One region of the Paenibacillus sp. DRB1-1 genome, then DNA from elsewhere that is predicted to be linked to it. Evidence: riboswitches for the same ligand, from Rfam matches in the RefSeq annotation. Region 1 holds a riboswitch; the other holds the start of a gene.
The links. A riboswitch is a leader RNA that binds a small molecule or an ion and turns the genes downstream of it on or off. The one in region 1 is predicted to bind cyclic di-AMP.
Positions count from the first base shown of each region.

Region 1 (8,103 bases):
CGAAGCTCAGCGTCTACGAGACTGCAGGGCAGCGTGGACGCGCCGAAGAGGGCTGGAACCTCCACCAGTATCATGGTAACTCCGAGTTTTATGCCGATTTTGGAATTTACAGCGTACGGATTCGGGTGCCTGAAACTCATATCGTAGCAGCGACCGGATTTCCCACCCGTGGTGCCGTCAGACAGAACGGCCAAAAAATATATCAATTTTATGCCGATGATGTACACGATTTTGCCTGGTCCGCTTCACCCAACTTTGTAACCGTAGAAGAACCCTTTTCTTCTGCTGAAGTCCCTGGTGTCAAAATCAAGCTCTACCTTGACCCGTCGCACAAGGAGCTCAAAGGGCGCTATATGAGCGCCGCGAAGGCCGCCCTTTCGTACTACAGCAAATGGTACGGGCCTTATCCATATTCCACCCTATCCATCGTCGTTCCACCCAAATCAGGCAATGGAGCCGGCGGTATGGAGTATCCGACACTCATCACAGCCGCTGCTGCGGGTAATCTGAATCCTGGCTATAGTCTGGAACGAACATTAGTTCATGAGATTGGACATCAATATTTCTACGGAATGGTAGCCAATAACGAATTTGAGGAGCCGTGGCTGGATGAAGGCTTCACCTCCTATGCAGAGGAGCGGCTTATGGAGCAAGAATATGGGCTTAGCCCCAACTTGCCATTACAATCGGGACAGGTAGCCTCCCCACAGCCGCTCAACCGCGAGTCATGGAAGTACGGCTCGGCTACTGAGTACGCGCAAAATGCCTACTCTCGAGGCAAGCTGGTACTACGGGGCATTGAACGTCAGGTGGGTATGAAAAAAATGGATCGGATTATGCGGACCTACGTCCAGACGTACCGATTTAAGCATCCGTCCTCCCAGGATTTTCAACGTATCGTGGAGAGAGTCACCGGACGCTCATGGAGCCACTATTTTGAACAGTATGTATATGACGGCCAGATGGCGGACTTTTCGGTGGATCATATCACGAACCACAAGCTGGAGAATGGATATGAAGCCGTCGTGACGGTCAGCAAAAAAGGGGCGGATTATCCCAAGATCCCTGTCCAATTTACCTTCAAGGATGGTACTACGATATTCAAGGCTTGGGACGGCGCGGGCAAAAGCACAACTTTTCGGATCAAAAGTACTTCTCCCGTTTCCTATGTAACCCTTGATCCTTTATATACCATTGCACTGGAGAACAAGCATATTAACAATAGCCTAAAGGCCGAATTGGACGAAAAGCAACAAACCCGTTGGAATGTAAGTGTAACCAAGCTGTTAGAAACACTGCTTGGAAGTCTGTCATGGTGAGGTGTCTATAGATGCGGACTGTTATAAAAGAGGGCTGGGCGCTGGTGCGCATACGATTCTATATCGTTATCATTTTATTTCTATATCGACTACTGTGGGGGGTGTTTCTCTATCGGTTGGTGCAGTCTGCCGTTATCCCGCTACTGCTCCGTTATCCTGATCAGGGTCAAAACGAGCTGGGACAGACCTTGTTTTGGATGGAGAGCCAGATTGCTCTGATGGACAGCCGGGAAGTACATGTGTATTTGTGGATACTACTAGGGGCGACTGTACTACGTATACTGATCACTCCCTTCATTAGAGCCGGAATATATCAAAGCCTGCATACCGATGCTACTGAACCGCAAAGCCTGTCCTTTTTCAAGGGTATGAAGCGCCATGGCATGTCGTCGCTGTTGTATTACACCATCGAGTTGGGACTGCTGCTGCTTCCCTCCTTTTGGGTAGTACCGAGACTCTACCCTATTGTAGCAGGAACGCTTCAATCTCCCTCTTACCTGCTGCATTTGTTGCCCTATGCCATGGGGTGGATGGCTTACGGATGGTTCATTCGGCAGTGCATCCTGTATATGCAACTGGGGACTGTCGGTGGTCACGCCATACTATCGTCCCTGCTCGCCTTCTTTCGCCAGCTCCTCCCAGCTGTCGGTGTATCCCTTTTGCTCGGTGCTTGTGTGCTGCTGGTCTTCGGTCTATTTGGCACCGTGGCGATGATTTGGACTGGCATGCTGGCGCTCATTCTCCAGCAATCGTATCATTTTGTTACTAGTCTGGTCAGGCTGTGGCATATCAGTTCGCAGTACAGACTATGGCATACCGATATCTCCAGTAGAAGTTAAGCCCTGCCTTTATGTTTTTTACTTCATTTCCGTCTGTCGAAAAATCTCGATTCATATCCGCGCAAACGACACATAACTGAATACTGTTAACAAGATCTGTTCCTTGGACATTAGGAGCAGATTTTTTTTTGTAACTTTTTGCAATGAAACATTTGCCAAAGCCAGCCGTCTTTGTTACAATAATCGCAGTGAACTGATAGTAACAACTTTGTAATCTTTATTGTAACCTTTATCTCAAAAATAACGTTATTGTGAATACTGCTCTCCAAGGTGCACATCTTAAGTTAAGCCTAATTCCTGGCACCTAGGAAGCGGGGGAACCAGTTTGGGTGAATTGATCTCGCAACAGAGTGGTCATAGGGGAACCTTCTACCGAATCCTTAAGCTAACCTCGCAGGCATTGGAAGGGGTATATTTTTTTTGAAGAAGAAGCTAACGATCGCAGCTATGGGTCTTGCCATTGCCTTTACATCTTTTACATTCGGTGGCGGCAGTGCATATGCAGACTCCAAGATGGACCAGGTCATTCAAGATGCCAAAGGAACGAGCTACAGAAGCGGAGGCACTACACTCGAGGGATTCGATTGCTCCGGCTTCACAATGTATGTATTCAACAAACTGGGAATTAAACTTCCGCATCAATCTGGATCACAATTCAAAATGGGATCTTCTGTATCCCGCGATGAAATGAGACCTGGAGACCTGGTGTTCTTCAACACCACAGGAAGAGGCATTTCCCATGTAGGTATCTTCGTAGGTGAAGGGAAATTTGCCCACTCCTCGACTTCACGTGGTGTAGTAGTTAGCTCACTGAACGAAAATTATTACGCTAACCGCTATGTCGGTGCAAAAAGAATTATGAGCACAGACGCTTACCATTCTGTAGCTTCAGAAATTCCTGATGACGACAACGTAGAATAACTAACGCACAGCAAGCTAACCCTAGCCGCAATTTGATTCTGGCCGGAATCGAATTGCGGTTTTTTATGTCCACAACATCAGCAATTATTATCATTACTGACGAACTGAAGCCTCAAAAGGTTTCAATTTTAGCGAACATCGTCGGTTTTACCGTCAGCGCTGGGGGAGCATATGAGCAGTAAATCCTTCTTATTGAATGTATACCCGACTTGAGTATGAAATAAACACGCTTGCCATTCCCCTGCAACTTGTCTACAATCTGTTGTTAATGATTGAAGTACTTGTAAAAGGAGGATGGAACACATGCCGGCCTCAATATCTAACTATCGGATCGTACCGATGGACGAGCATCAAGCGGCTGCAATCTGTGAGTGGCGCTATGATCCACCTTATAATATATACGGATGGCTCCCCTGGGAACAAATGAAGGCGCTTGAAGTCGAATTTGGAAGTCCCACGCTTCGCCAAGAGCAATATGTTGCTGTACTGGATGAAGAGAATAAGCTGACGGGATTTGCCCAATATTTCCCTATGATCGGTGTGACCCGGCTAGGTCTTGGAATGCATCCTGAAAGATGCGGACATGGCAAAGGCGCTGATTTTGTCCGTGCCATTGCAGAGGAAGCCCAACGACGCAACCCGAAGAATGAAATTGATCTAGAGGTACTTACTTGGAATCATCGCGCTATCCGGGCTTACAAGGCGGCTGGATTTGAGCTTACAGATACCTATGAACGCCAGACTCCCGATGGCAAAAAACCGTTTTATTGTATGGTATATCGTCCCGAGCACCAAACCCAGGTTCTATGATAAAAGCGCCTTCGGCATACAACCGCGATGTTGTATAGCGAAGGCGCTTTTATCATCATACGACCGATCATTACAAGCTCAATGACTGCTGCGCATTTTTTCAAAAGCTTCATTATATTGTTGGGCTTCCTTAATATCCACGGCCATAATACCGCCGTCGTCCCAAGAGGTCAAACGCAGAGTCACGGTCTTGTAATCAATCGTAATAAATGGATGATGATTGAATGCTTCAGATATAGCGGCAACTTCATCCACGAATGCAATCCCTTTCATAAAACTGGAAAAATTATATTTCCGAACGATCCAACGTCCTTCCTCCAGTTCCCAGCCCTCCAGTTTCTCCAGATGTGCTTCAATCTCTTCTTGTGTAAAAGGCATGTTACGAACTCCTCCCCGTTTATACGGAAGCCTTTCGACCGCTTAAATACGGCCAAAACTACGATATATTGGTGTACATATTACCACGGCCCCGTTGATAAATCCATAAGACGGACCTCAAATCAAAGGTACTGACGTCAGCTCCTCGTCTCCAATGAGTACATAGATACGATGGTGCTCCGGCTCATAGATCACAACGCCACTGCCTACAGTGATTATGGGCTCTGTACCCAGTGCATAGAATAAGTCTTCTGCCAAAGCTTCATTGACTTCCTGGCGTCCCGCCGGGTCCAGCCTGTCCCAATCTTCTACTTCCATCTCGAAAAATTCGTAGCTGTCTGGGATGCGTCCCACAGCCTCTGTCAAATCGTTCAAAATTTGTTCATACTCACGCCCATGCTTTACTCCCATGCCATTTCCTCCAATGGTTCCGCCATTCAATACATAATCACCTTATTATACCGGAAATTCGCACTTAACAAAAAAGAGAGTTTTGTCGATAAATACTATAATCCGTCTTGTAATGACGCGCTTGGGGCAAGGACGACCCCGGCGGCATGAAAGGATTCAAAATCTATTCTCATGGATGAGGTGTATCATGCAAATTTCAACCATTATCGGACTTGTGCTCGGGATTATGTCACTGGTCGTCGGGATGATCTTAAAAGGCGCTCCGGTCGTCAATCTGGTCAATAATCCCGCTGCTTACATGATTATTTTCGTCGGAACGGCAGCGAGTATATTTATGGCCTTCCCGATGGCAGAAATCAAACGGATTCCGAAGCTGTTCAAGGTTATTTTCACCGAACAAAAACTGTTAGACCGCAAAGAACTCATCGGTACGTTTACCGAGTGGGCATCCATTACCCGTCGTGAAGGTCTGCTCGCCTTGGAATCTAAGGTAGAGGAAATCGACGATCCCTTTATGCGTGGCGGCATGCGAATGATTATTGACGGAAATGATCAGGAATTCGTACGGGACGTTCTGATGGAGGATATCAATGCTACCGAAGATCGACATCGCTCTGGCGCGCTGATCTTCTCTCAAGCTGGTATGTACGCTCCAACGCTCGGGGTACTCGGTGCGGTTGTAGGTCTGATCGCCGCTCTGGCCGACCTTAGTGACATGGAAAAGCTCTCTCATGCCATTGCAGCAGCCTTCATTGCGACGTTGCTCGGTATTTTTACAGGTTATGTCCTGTGGCATCCGATGTCCAACAAGCTCAAACGGTTATCCAAAAAAGAAGTAGAGCTTAAATTAATGATGGTCGAAGGTCTGCTTTCCATTCAATCGGGGATATCTACGATTGCCATCAGTCAGAAACTGACGATCTTCCTGACTCCGACCGAACGGGCTACGATGACCCAGAAGGATGGCGATTCCAGTGAGTAAAAAGAGACATGAACCGCATGAAGAGCATGCTGACGAAAGCTGGCTGTTGCCATATTCCGACTTAATGACCCTTCTGTTGGCTCTTTTCATTGTCTTATTCGGTATGAGCTCGCTCGACGCCAAAAAATTTGAAACTATGGCTCAATCCATGAGTGCAGCTTTTAATGGCGGCACTGGCGTGCTGGATCACTCGGCCGCGAATCCGTCGTCACAATCCATGGATATGGGCAAAAATAAAGAACAAGTATCACAACCCTTAAAATCGAAAGCTACTTCTACCTCTGAACTGCAAAAACAGTTGGCCCAGCGGGAAGAAGAAGATTTAAAAAAGCTTAAAAAACAGATGGATCAATACATTCAAAATAACGGCCTGACCCCGTTGCTGAATACCAAGCTGAACCAATCACAGCTGATGATCACTATTAGTGATAATGCCCTATTTTCATCCGGGCAGGCCGAAGTAAAGCCGGAAGCAAGAAAGCTGGCCAAGTCTATTTCTAGTATGCTTCAGCAGTTCCCTGGCTATGATGTTATCGTATCGGGTCACACGGATAATGTACCGATCTCCAACAGCCAGTTCCCGTCCAACTTTGATTTGAGCGCCAAGCGCTCTCTGAATTTCTTGCGTATCTTGTTGCTCAATCCAGATCTCGATCCAACCAAGTTTGTATCCATCGGTTATGGCGAGTATCGTCCATTGGCAAGCAATCAAGATGGTCAAGGACGCTCCAAAAACCGTCGTGTTGAAATATCTGTTCTCCGCAAATACCAGAACGGGACACAAGTCATCAGTCCTACCTCAAGCTCGAGTGAAGGTTGATTATGTATATGTTATATGAACAAAGGCACCGCCGCATTTTTATGCAGCTGGTGCCTCTTTGTTTATGCTTCCTGTACTCTGGCCTGTCAGATACGACGATCATACGCTGTAGGCTATATGAAGCCCCTCTGGCATTAGCTAAGCGTATAATCGAGCATCTGTCCAAGCTCCAGCTTCTCAGCCTCTGTGAGATCACGCCAGGCACCTTTCTGAAGGGACCCCAACCGAATATTCATGATTCGCAGGCGTTGCAGTTTTTTTACTTCATAACCGAAGGCAGCACACATACGCCGGATCTGACGATTTTTTCCTTCAGTCAGGATAATACGGAATACATACTCAGATACACGCGTCACCTCACAAGGTAGCGTTCGCTGACCGAGTATTTTCACCCCGCTGGACATACCCTGCACAAAAGATGGTATGACAGGGCGATCCACCGTTACGATATATTCTTTCTCATGCTTGCCTTCTGCCCGTAAAATCTTATTCACAATGTCTCCATCATTGGTAAGTAAAATGAGACCTTCCGAATCCTTATCCAGGCGTCCAATCGGGAATATCCGCTGCGGGTGCCCCACAAAATCAACAACATTGCCTCTAATGTGGCTCTCCGTTGTACTTGTGATGCCCACCGGCTTGTTCAATGCAATATAGACGTGATCGGACTTCTCGCGCAGTGGCTTGCCGTTCACGCGAACATCATCGCCTTCTTCCGCTTGACTACCCAGCACAGCCACTTCGCCGTTAATCGTCACGCGGCCGCTCTCTACCAGCTTGTCTGCCTCCCGGCGCGAGCAAAAGCCGGTTTCGCTGATAAACTTGTTAATGCGCAACCTGTGTACCCTCCATTTCTACTAACACACTTCCTCCTGCGCCCCAGCCCGTTACTCCGGCTTGGCAATCGGAAGCTGCACCAGGGCTGTCGTTCCCTCTCCCTCTGTGCTTTCAATATCCAGTGTGCCTTTATGACTCTGTATAATACGCTGACTGACCATAAGTCCTAGTCCTGTCCCTGTTTCTTTGTTTGTGAAAAAAGGTTCTCCTAGCTTGGACAGCATTTCTGCAGGAATACCCGTTCCCTGGTCCCGTATGAAGATTTTAACGCTTTCTCCCTCCAAGAACAAATGAATCGTGATGATACCACCTTTACTCATAGCCTCCATGCTATTTTTAAGTAAATTAATGAATACCTGTTTTAACTGATTTTCTTCGGCGTATACCAGGGCAGGCTCGTCCGTGACCTGAAGATTGAATACAATGCCCAGCAGATGCGCTTGACTATCTAGTAAAGAAATCACGTCGCTCACAATATAGCGAACATCTTTTTTCTGAAAATGCACTGCCTGTGGCTTCGCCAGTATTAAAAACTCGCTAACGATCAAATTAATGCGATCCAGCTCAGACATCATAATATCGTTGTGTTTCATATTCAACACTTGGTTTTGCTGCTGTAGTTGGAGAAAGCCACGTAGCGTGGTTAGCGGATTACGAATCTCATGCGCTACGCCTGCCGCTAGTTGTCCGACGGTTGTCAGTTTCTCTGATCTGCGCAACAGCTCCTCCATCCGGTTGCGACCCGTGATATCACGCGACACGCAGATGAATCCCAAAATCTGGCCT
Region 1 covers NZ_JBODQH010000001.1:2,394,097-2,402,199, forward strand. The annotation lists gene ACQW03_RS10625 (M1 family metallopeptidase) at 1-1,319, shown strand, start outside; gene ACQW03_RS10630 (hypothetical protein) at 1,331-2,158, shown strand; cyclic di-AMP (ydaO/yuaA leader) riboswitch at 2,436-2,573, shown strand; gene ACQW03_RS10635 (C40 family peptidase) at 2,579-3,079, shown strand; gene ACQW03_RS10640 (GNAT family N-acetyltransferase) at 3,383-3,889, shown strand; gene ACQW03_RS10645 (4a-hydroxytetrahydrobiopterin dehydratase) at 3,968-4,267, opposite strand; gene ACQW03_RS10650 (hypothetical protein) at 4,385-4,678, opposite strand; gene motA (flagellar motor stator protein MotA) at 4,866-5,660, shown strand; gene motB (flagellar motor protein MotB) at 5,653-6,480, shown strand; gene rluF (23S rRNA pseudouridine(2604) synthase RluF) at 6,615-7,316, opposite strand; gene ACQW03_RS10670 (PAS domain S-box protein) at 7,368-8,103, opposite strand, start outside.

Region 2 (8,103 bases), 2.9 Mb from region 1:
TGGAGTAGCCCCGATAGGAGCCTGAACCACGCAACGAATCAAACAGAGCATCCAGCACAGTTGCGGTTAAGTATCCCTTTAGAAAGCTTGAACTGTAATTTTGTTCGACATACTTTTTACTGTCAATTTCAATGAGTGTATCTTCCTTCTTAGCTGGATCTTGCTGCAAATGGTACCACTCATCGCTATATACCAAAAACATCCGCTCATTGCTTTGCGGTGACATTTGTTCCGGTGTACGCTGTTCTTTCAATTCCTCTGCTACTTCCGGGACTGTCTTGCCAGCTGCCCGGTATACATACGAGGTCGAGTTTCCGCTGCCGCTAACCGATTCCAGCGGATACGTATCTTTTACACTTGGCGCGCCGCAGCCGCTTAACACGGATACGAACAAGCTCAGCGCCACAATGACCTTTAATGCATACTGCCAGGTGCGTTTGCTCATGTGTAACCCTCTCCTAGCTTGCCCGAATAACCTTGACGTCTCCGGTAATCACTTCTTCTCCTTCATAAAGCATAAAGCGACCGTCCTGCCACTCTACCCGCAACAGATGGTAATCATCAGACTGGTACTGCCACACATGCTGCTCTCCACCCTGTCGGAAAGGAGCACGGCCCATGACGGTAACATGCCCAGAATACTGTTCCTCCAAATGATACGTTGTATCATCCAGCTCTAAAATGGTCGGCACTTCCTCGGGGTTGTCAAGTCTGCCGTCGATGGCCTGATATAGTCCGAATTGCAGTGTTTCCCGTTCCTCAATATGAAGATAACTGACTTGATTACCATCCTGAAGCGTCAAAACAACGGCATTCCGGGCACGATTATGTACACGACCTACCACTTCATAGGTGACAAGCGACACTTCACAGATATCACCTGGATTTAAGTGAAGCATGCTTTTCTCTGCTTTCGGCGGCTCCGGCTTAGCAAATAGATTTGAAATTCGTTTCCACACACCCATGGTTATATTCCTGCCTTTCTTAGCCTAGAAGCATGCTGTAATGATCAAGGCGCCAACCAGATGCAGCGCTCCTGAAAACAGACCGAAACCAATTTTACCTTCCTGTGTACCTTTATCCAGATCAAACTGAGCCCAGTACCGCAACAGCAGACGTACAATAACTTCCAAAACAAGCAGGATGACAAAGGCGATCACAGAATACACAAGCGCTTCGAGCAAATTATTAGCTGTAGCGATAGAGCCTGACAAGATATAGCCTTGAGCAACTAACTTCATAATCATTCGTACCGTTACGGCCATATTTCCAGCCTTCACTTCGGCAAAATCCTTATACTTCGTAAATAAAGAGTCGACATACATTAATGCGAAGATCAAAATAGCCCCCGCACCAGTCCATACAAGCATTGCTTTCATCGTTTCTAAAAAATGCATTTCATACCATCCTCCACATCTTCTTGACCTTCATATAATGTTTTACGCCTCCAGGCAGGGAAAAGCGAAGGAGAAAACGTTTCTCCTTCGCTTCCTGAGCAATCACACTTGGCGGCACTGCTAAAATGTTCTTATTTATTTTCGTATTGCTTCAACAAAGCGGCAAGCTCATCGTCCACGGCGCTTTTCTTATCCAGCTCTTTGAACTCCTCATCCAACGATTTTTCCTTAGAAGACATTTCGTTGCTCGCTTCGGCACGTGCTTCTGCTTGCAGCATTTTTTCTTCCATACGCTTTAATCCGGCAGTTGCCGTATCAGAGCTAAAACCGTTCATAGCTTTGTTAATTTCAGTTTGCGCTTTAGCTGCATTATAACGGGCAACCAGTGTCTCGCGCTTGTTTTTCATTTCTGTCAGCTGTCTACGCATTTCATCCAGCTTGCCACGCAGATTATCGGCTGCAGCTTTGTTCTGTTCGTAACCAGCTTTGAACTCATTCATTTTTTGTTCAGCAGATTTCTTTTCTTCCAGCGCGCGACGAGCCAGATCTACATTTTGTGCTTTTGCAGCGGTATGTGCCTGTTCTTCGCGTTTTTTTACCAAAGCAGCCTGTTCTTCGTATTGCTGTTTGAATCTCTTTTCAATAGCAATTTGAGCGGCTACCGCTTTCTCTGCATCTTCCAGGTCCTCTTGCATATCACGAATGTATTGATCCGTCATTTTAATTGGATCTTCTGCCTTGTCGATAATGGCATTAATGTTGGACATCGTAAGATCTCTTAATCGTTTGAAAATAGACATGTGAAGTTCCTCCTAGAGTTGAATGCTTAAATTTTAAGCTCTGTACACATGTTTACGCAAGCTTTGCAAAGAGGGTTTCAAAAATATCTAAAAGCCGCGCAAGTAAGGCTCTGGGATATCGGCCTGTACTTTTAGCTCCCGCGATGCATGCAGCGCCCAATAGGGATCACGCAGCATGGCACGGCCTATTGCTACCAGATCAGCTTCTTTCTGCTGAACAACCCGGCGGGCGTCCTCATAATCATCCAGTAAGCCAACCGCAATGACAGGTACATTCAGCTTTTCACGGATGGTATGAGCCAAATCCACCTGATAGCCGGCACGCGCAGACGGGCCTCCACCAGAACCAATCGGACCCTCACCACCAGAAGAGATATGGAAAATGTCCACACCCGCATCACGATATCGTTCCCCTACGCCTGTTATGTATTCCACATTATATCCATCTTCGACGTATTCTTTGGCGGATATCCGCATAAGCACAGGCATATCAGCAGGAAGAACCTCTTTAACAGCATGTATGACCTCAACACCGAACAGTGACAAATCCTGCCCATATTCATCTTCTCTGGCATTTGTTAAAGGGGAATGAAATTGATGGATCAGATAGCCGTGAGCGCCATGTATCTCGACCGTGTCAAAACCTGCTTCCACCGCGCGGCGCGCGCCTTCTTTGTATGCCTGAACCAGTTCCCTGACTTCAGCCGTCTTTAAGGCGTGGGGCTCTTTAAAGCGTTCGCTAAAAGGAATCGAGGACGGACCCACAGGTTGCTCAGCATCTTCAGCCTTGCGTCCAGCGTGGCCTAGTTGAATGCCAATTTTGGCACCATACTTGTGGACTTCCTCTACAATCTTACGATATGCAGGAATATGTTCGTCACTCCAAATACCCAAATCACGATCTGTAATACGTCCATCTGGATGGACCGCTGTCATTTCCACAATAATAAGTCCAGTGCCTCCTACTGCCCGGCTCACATAATGGACATGATGCCAATCCGTTGGATTTCCGTCCTTGGCCTCCACGCTGTATTGGCACATCGGGGGCATAACAATCCGATTTTTTAAAGAAAGCCCCTTTAATTGATAAGGAGTAAACAAGTCGGTCACTTTTATCCATCCTTCCTTCAATTCCATGTCTGTATAATTATGAATTGCATCCCCATTATACACCAGCTGTCACGGTATACCGAATTCGTTGTAAGGCTAAAACTTGCGAAAATGCTCCTGTTTCCGGTCATGTTTAAGAGAATATGTACGTTTAGCTCCATCATCTTCATTGATAATCGTTTCATCGTGGACTTCTTTCCAGTCGTTGATGAGCCGAACTTGGTAACCAGCATATTTTTAATAGGACAGGTACATAATAGTCGAGAGCACCACTAGGTACCACTGCACGGAAAGGGGGGATACATATGCCGTACAGGGGAGTGTTGCCATGCTTGGCACTGTTACTAGCATTTTCAAGTTTACCCGTTCACGCGGATGCGCCTCCCAACATCGGAACGCCCCATCCCAAGGAAGCAGCTGTTGCTTCTTCTGTACAACAGAGCACAGATCGAGCAACTCCTACATTAGCAATGCTGCGAAAAAAACATGCGGACATTTTTAAAATGTGCGGCCCACACACCCGCCAAATTGCCTTAACCTTTGATGATGTGCCCGATTCTAGGTATACGCCGCAGGTTTTGGACGTATTACACGCCAATGGCATCAAAGCCACCTTTTTTATCGTCGGTCACCGTGCGGAAAAGCATCCGGGGATCATACGCCGTATTATCCGTGAAGGCCATGCTATAGGAAACCATTCCTATACTCATCCGGATTTTAGGAAGGCCACACCAGAACGCTTTCGCAACCAGATTACAAAAACAGAACGTATTTTACAAGCCAGCGCAGGTATTCGCCCCAAGTTGATTCGTCCACCCTACGGTGAAATCACGGAGCCTCAAATCCAATGGGCACGTCGTCATGGCTACATGATTGTCAATTGGAATGTAGACTCTCTCGACTGGAAGGGACTAAGTAAAACACAAATTCAGCGCAATGTGATCCCAGCTACCGGGCCTGGCTCTATTATTTTAATGCACGCAGGTGGAGGTCAAAGCTCCAACTTGCAAGGCACTGTCCAAGCTCTGCCGGGTCTAATTCACTCTCTAAAAGCTAAGGGCTACAAATTTGTGACAGTCCCTCGGCTACTCCACACATCGGAACGGAAATAACCATATGTTTAGGATTGAGCTACAAGCTAAAGCAACGTAAAAAGGCTGTCTTACCAGCAGAAGTTTTCTGCTCGTCAAGACAGCCTTTTTTACGGATAGGACCTGATAAGAGTCCGACCTAGTTATATATGGTAGGATACAGGCATTAAGTTTACATAGTATATATTATGTTTAATTAAACCGTATATACGTACAATGCTATTTATCAATAACGTATAGCTTCACATTTTGAAATCCAAAGTCGTTCACAAATGATTTGTTGCCAGGAATAAAGATATCAATCCGTTTTCCTGTAATGGCGCTGCCCTGATCGCGAGCGACAGCTACAAAAGAATGATCCGGCAAACCTGGGTGGGAATAGCCTGTAACCAGCACTTTCGTGCCCATCGGAATGACGTTCGGGTCTACCGCAATTGTACCTAGTTTAAGCGGATTGCCGTAGTAGTCCACTGCTCCCCATTTACCATTCTCATCGGCTGCGGCAGAATACGCAGAAGCCTTAACGTCAACTATTTTGCTATAGTTAAATGTTTTGCCCCACGCTTGAATCGTTGGCCCCTCATTCACTGGTGCTTTCTCCGTAATAAGCTGCGGCTTCGAATCCGAAGCTGCCTTCACACTTTTTTCACCAGGTACCTTAATTTGCAGACCTGCATATATATTGTTGGAGGCAATGTTTGGGTTCGCCTTCGTCAGCTCGTCCACTGATACTCCATAACGTTGAGCAAGCAAAAAGAAGGTATCACCATCTTTGGCAGTATGAAGCGAAGCAGCATCCGCTACTCCAGCTGTCTGTGCCAGACCTGCAATGGCTGCGGCAAGCACCGCAAATTTCATGGTTTTTCCAATATGTTTTAGATGTTTCAAAGATATGTACCTCCTCTGTTATGCCTGCGAAGTTAGCTGTCGGATTCGGACTCAGAAGAAGCCCTATGCTTGTGCAATTCACCCCTAGGCATATTCCATATCGTCTTATGACGTATCGGAAAGAATGCCGTTGTTACGTCCCCCGCACTTCCCATAGTTTGGGCCCAGCATTCAGCGTTTGTCATAACCGCATGCTGTCCCGGTAAGTTTTGGCTTACTGCATAATATCACAATTTTGTAACCTTATCCGCATGAAAATGTTGGGAACCTTGAACATCATACTATACTCGTTACAATTTTGTCACCAAGAAATCGATATTTGTTACGAAAATATGGGGAAATGGTGACAAAAAAAGAAAAAGCCCTCCGTCAATGAAGTGAACCCTGTCAAGTAGACAGCTATCAAAAAGCAATAATTAAGCAGCCTGAGTCCTGTATTCATAAGGAGTCAGGTTGTTTAGTTTCTCTTGAAAGCGTTCATGGTTGTAGAAATGGATATACTTTTGAACAGCATGCTCCACCTGTTGAGCTGAATGGAAGGCGTGGAGATAGAAACACTCGGTTTTAAAATGACTGAAGAAGTTTTCTATACATGCATTGTCCCAGCAGTTCCCTTTTCGGGACATGCTGGCCTGTATTCCGTATCGCTTGAGCAGGTTGGTATATTGGCGAGAGGTATATTGAAATCCTTGGTCGCTATGCAGTAGAACACCTCGCGCATCCTGTCGCTTCCTTGCCTTTTTCACTGTATCCAACACCAGGCTCAAATCGTTTCTGCGGCTGATCTGGTAGGCAACAATTTCGTTGTTAAAAAGATCCTGAATCGCGGAAAGGTAGAGCCTCTGTCCATTGAATATGAGGTAAGTGATGTCTGTTACCCACTTTTGATTCAACTGGTCGGCCTTAAATTCCCGGTTTAGATGATTGCCAGAAATGACATAGGCTTCTTTCTTGCCGTAGTAAGGTCTCTTCCTACGAATGATCGCCTTGATTCCTAGTTCACCCATAAGTCTCCGTACACGCTTATGATTTATATGTATGCCATAGATTCGATTCAACCAAACCTTCACCCTGCGGTAGCCGTATATTCCTTTCAATTTCTCGTAACAAGCCATGATTTTTAGCTTCATGGTTTCATCTTCCCGCTGTTTTTGTGAAACGAACATCTTTCGCTTTATCCATTTATAAAAGCCGCTTTTGGATACTCCGGCCAGTTCACATAGTAGTACGATGCTATGTCCCTTACTAAGCAATTCTTGGATCACCGCAAACTTTTTACTCTTGGGTACAGCCTCCATTCCTCCTTTCACATCTGCAAGAGCTTTTTTAGCATTTCATTTTCTGCTTCAAGGCGTTTCAGCTTGACCTCCGGATCTTCGGGGCGTGTTCGAGGTCTGCCGATGCCAGGCCCTTTTGCTTTGCCTCGTTTTTCCTCTAGACCTTTCATTCCCTCGGCTTTGAAGTGTCTCACCCATCGGCGAACCAGCGAAGCGTCAATCTCCATTTCTCGTGCCACGTTTTTATATCCGATTCCCTTGTTGAGGTACAGATCCACTGTCTTTTTCTTGAAGCTCACATCGTAAGTTTTTCTTATTACTCCCATAGAAAAATCCCCTCCATAATAGACAGATTAGTCGGCTTGCTCTTTTCTGTCTACTATGAGGGGATCATATCACAAACGGAGGGCTTTTTTATAGCTCATATCAGCACTTTCTTACAATACTTTGGCAAGAAAATCACGGGTGCGATCATGGCTTGGAGTACCAAATACCTGCTCTGGTGTACCTTGCTCTACAATTTTACCGTTATCCATAAAGATGATTCGATCGCCTACCTCACGGGCAAAGCCCATTTCATGCGTCACGATTACCATGGTCATGCCGCCTTCGGCGAGCTTCTTCATTACATCCAGAACCTCTCCAACCATTTCAGGGTCCAATGCAGAAGTCGGCTCATCGAACAGCATTACGTGCGGCTGCATGGCCAAAGCACGCGCAATCGCAATACGTTGCTTCTGACCTCCGGATAGCTGGTTCGGAAAGGTATTCTTCTTATCCTCAAGCCCTACGGTACGCAGGAGTTCTAGCGCAATTTTTTCCGCTTCCTTCCCTGACTGTCTTCTAACCTGCGTTGGTGCAAGCGTCAGGTTCTGCAACACTGTTTTATGCGGGAACAGATTAAAATGCTGGAACACCATCCCCATCTTCTCCCGGGTTACGTTAATATTATGACCACGAGCTGTAATCGGCTCGCCCTCAAACAAAATCTCCCCGTCCGTAGGCTGTTCTAGCAAATTCATGCAACGCAAAAACGTACTCTTCCCCGAACCGCTGGGACCGATGATGACGACGACTTCACCTTTGGCGATATCTATATCAATGCCTTTTAAAATCTCATTCTTGCCGAACGATTTACGCAGTTGTTTAACGGTGATCACTGGCTCTCAACTTCCTTTCCCATAAACCCAGCAGCTTAGACAAGCTGAATGTCATTACAAAATAAATAGCGGCTGCGATTACGAACGGACTTAATCCTTCGTAGGTAATGTTCTTAATGACCTGGGCCTGATACATAATATCCACCATCCCAATGGTCGAAATAATGGATGATTCTTTAATGATCGTAATAAACTCATTACCGATAGCAGGCAAAATAGATTTAAACGCTTGCGGCAAAATGACATGACGCATAGCTTTGCCCCGTCCCATACCCAATGAACGGGCAGCCTCCATCTGTCCACGGTCTACCGCCTGGATACCTGCACGGAAAATTTCAGCCAGATATGCCGAGCTATTCAGAGACAATGTGATTATACCA
Region 2 covers NZ_JBODQH010000001.1:5,314,495-5,322,597, reverse strand. The annotation lists gene ACQW03_RS23960 (DUF4247 domain-containing protein) at 1-445, opposite strand, end outside; gene ACQW03_RS23955 (DUF4178 domain-containing protein) at 459-965, opposite strand; gene ACQW03_RS23950 (DUF350 domain-containing protein) at 990-1,397, opposite strand; gene ACQW03_RS23945 (PspA/IM30 family protein) at 1,529-2,197, opposite strand; gene ACQW03_RS23940 (NADH:flavin oxidoreductase/NADH oxidase) at 2,285-3,307, opposite strand; gene ACQW03_RS23935 (polysaccharide deacetylase family protein) at 3,613-4,419, shown strand; gene ACQW03_RS23930 (3D domain-containing protein) at 4,618-5,286, opposite strand; cyclic di-AMP (ydaO/yuaA leader) riboswitch at 5,293-5,461, opposite strand; gene ACQW03_RS23925 (IS3 family transposase) at 5,703-6,584, opposite strand; gene ACQW03_RS23920 (transposase) at 6,593-6,889, opposite strand; gene ACQW03_RS23915 (amino acid ABC transporter ATP-binding protein) at 7,001-7,723, opposite strand; gene ACQW03_RS23910 (ABC transporter substrate-binding protein/permease) at 7,710-8,103, opposite strand, start outside.
Region 2: it holds a riboswitch for cyclic di-AMP, as region 1 does, so the genes downstream of both, ACQW03_RS23930 (3D domain-containing protein) here and ACQW03_RS10635 (C40 family peptidase) in region 1, are expected to answer to the same signal.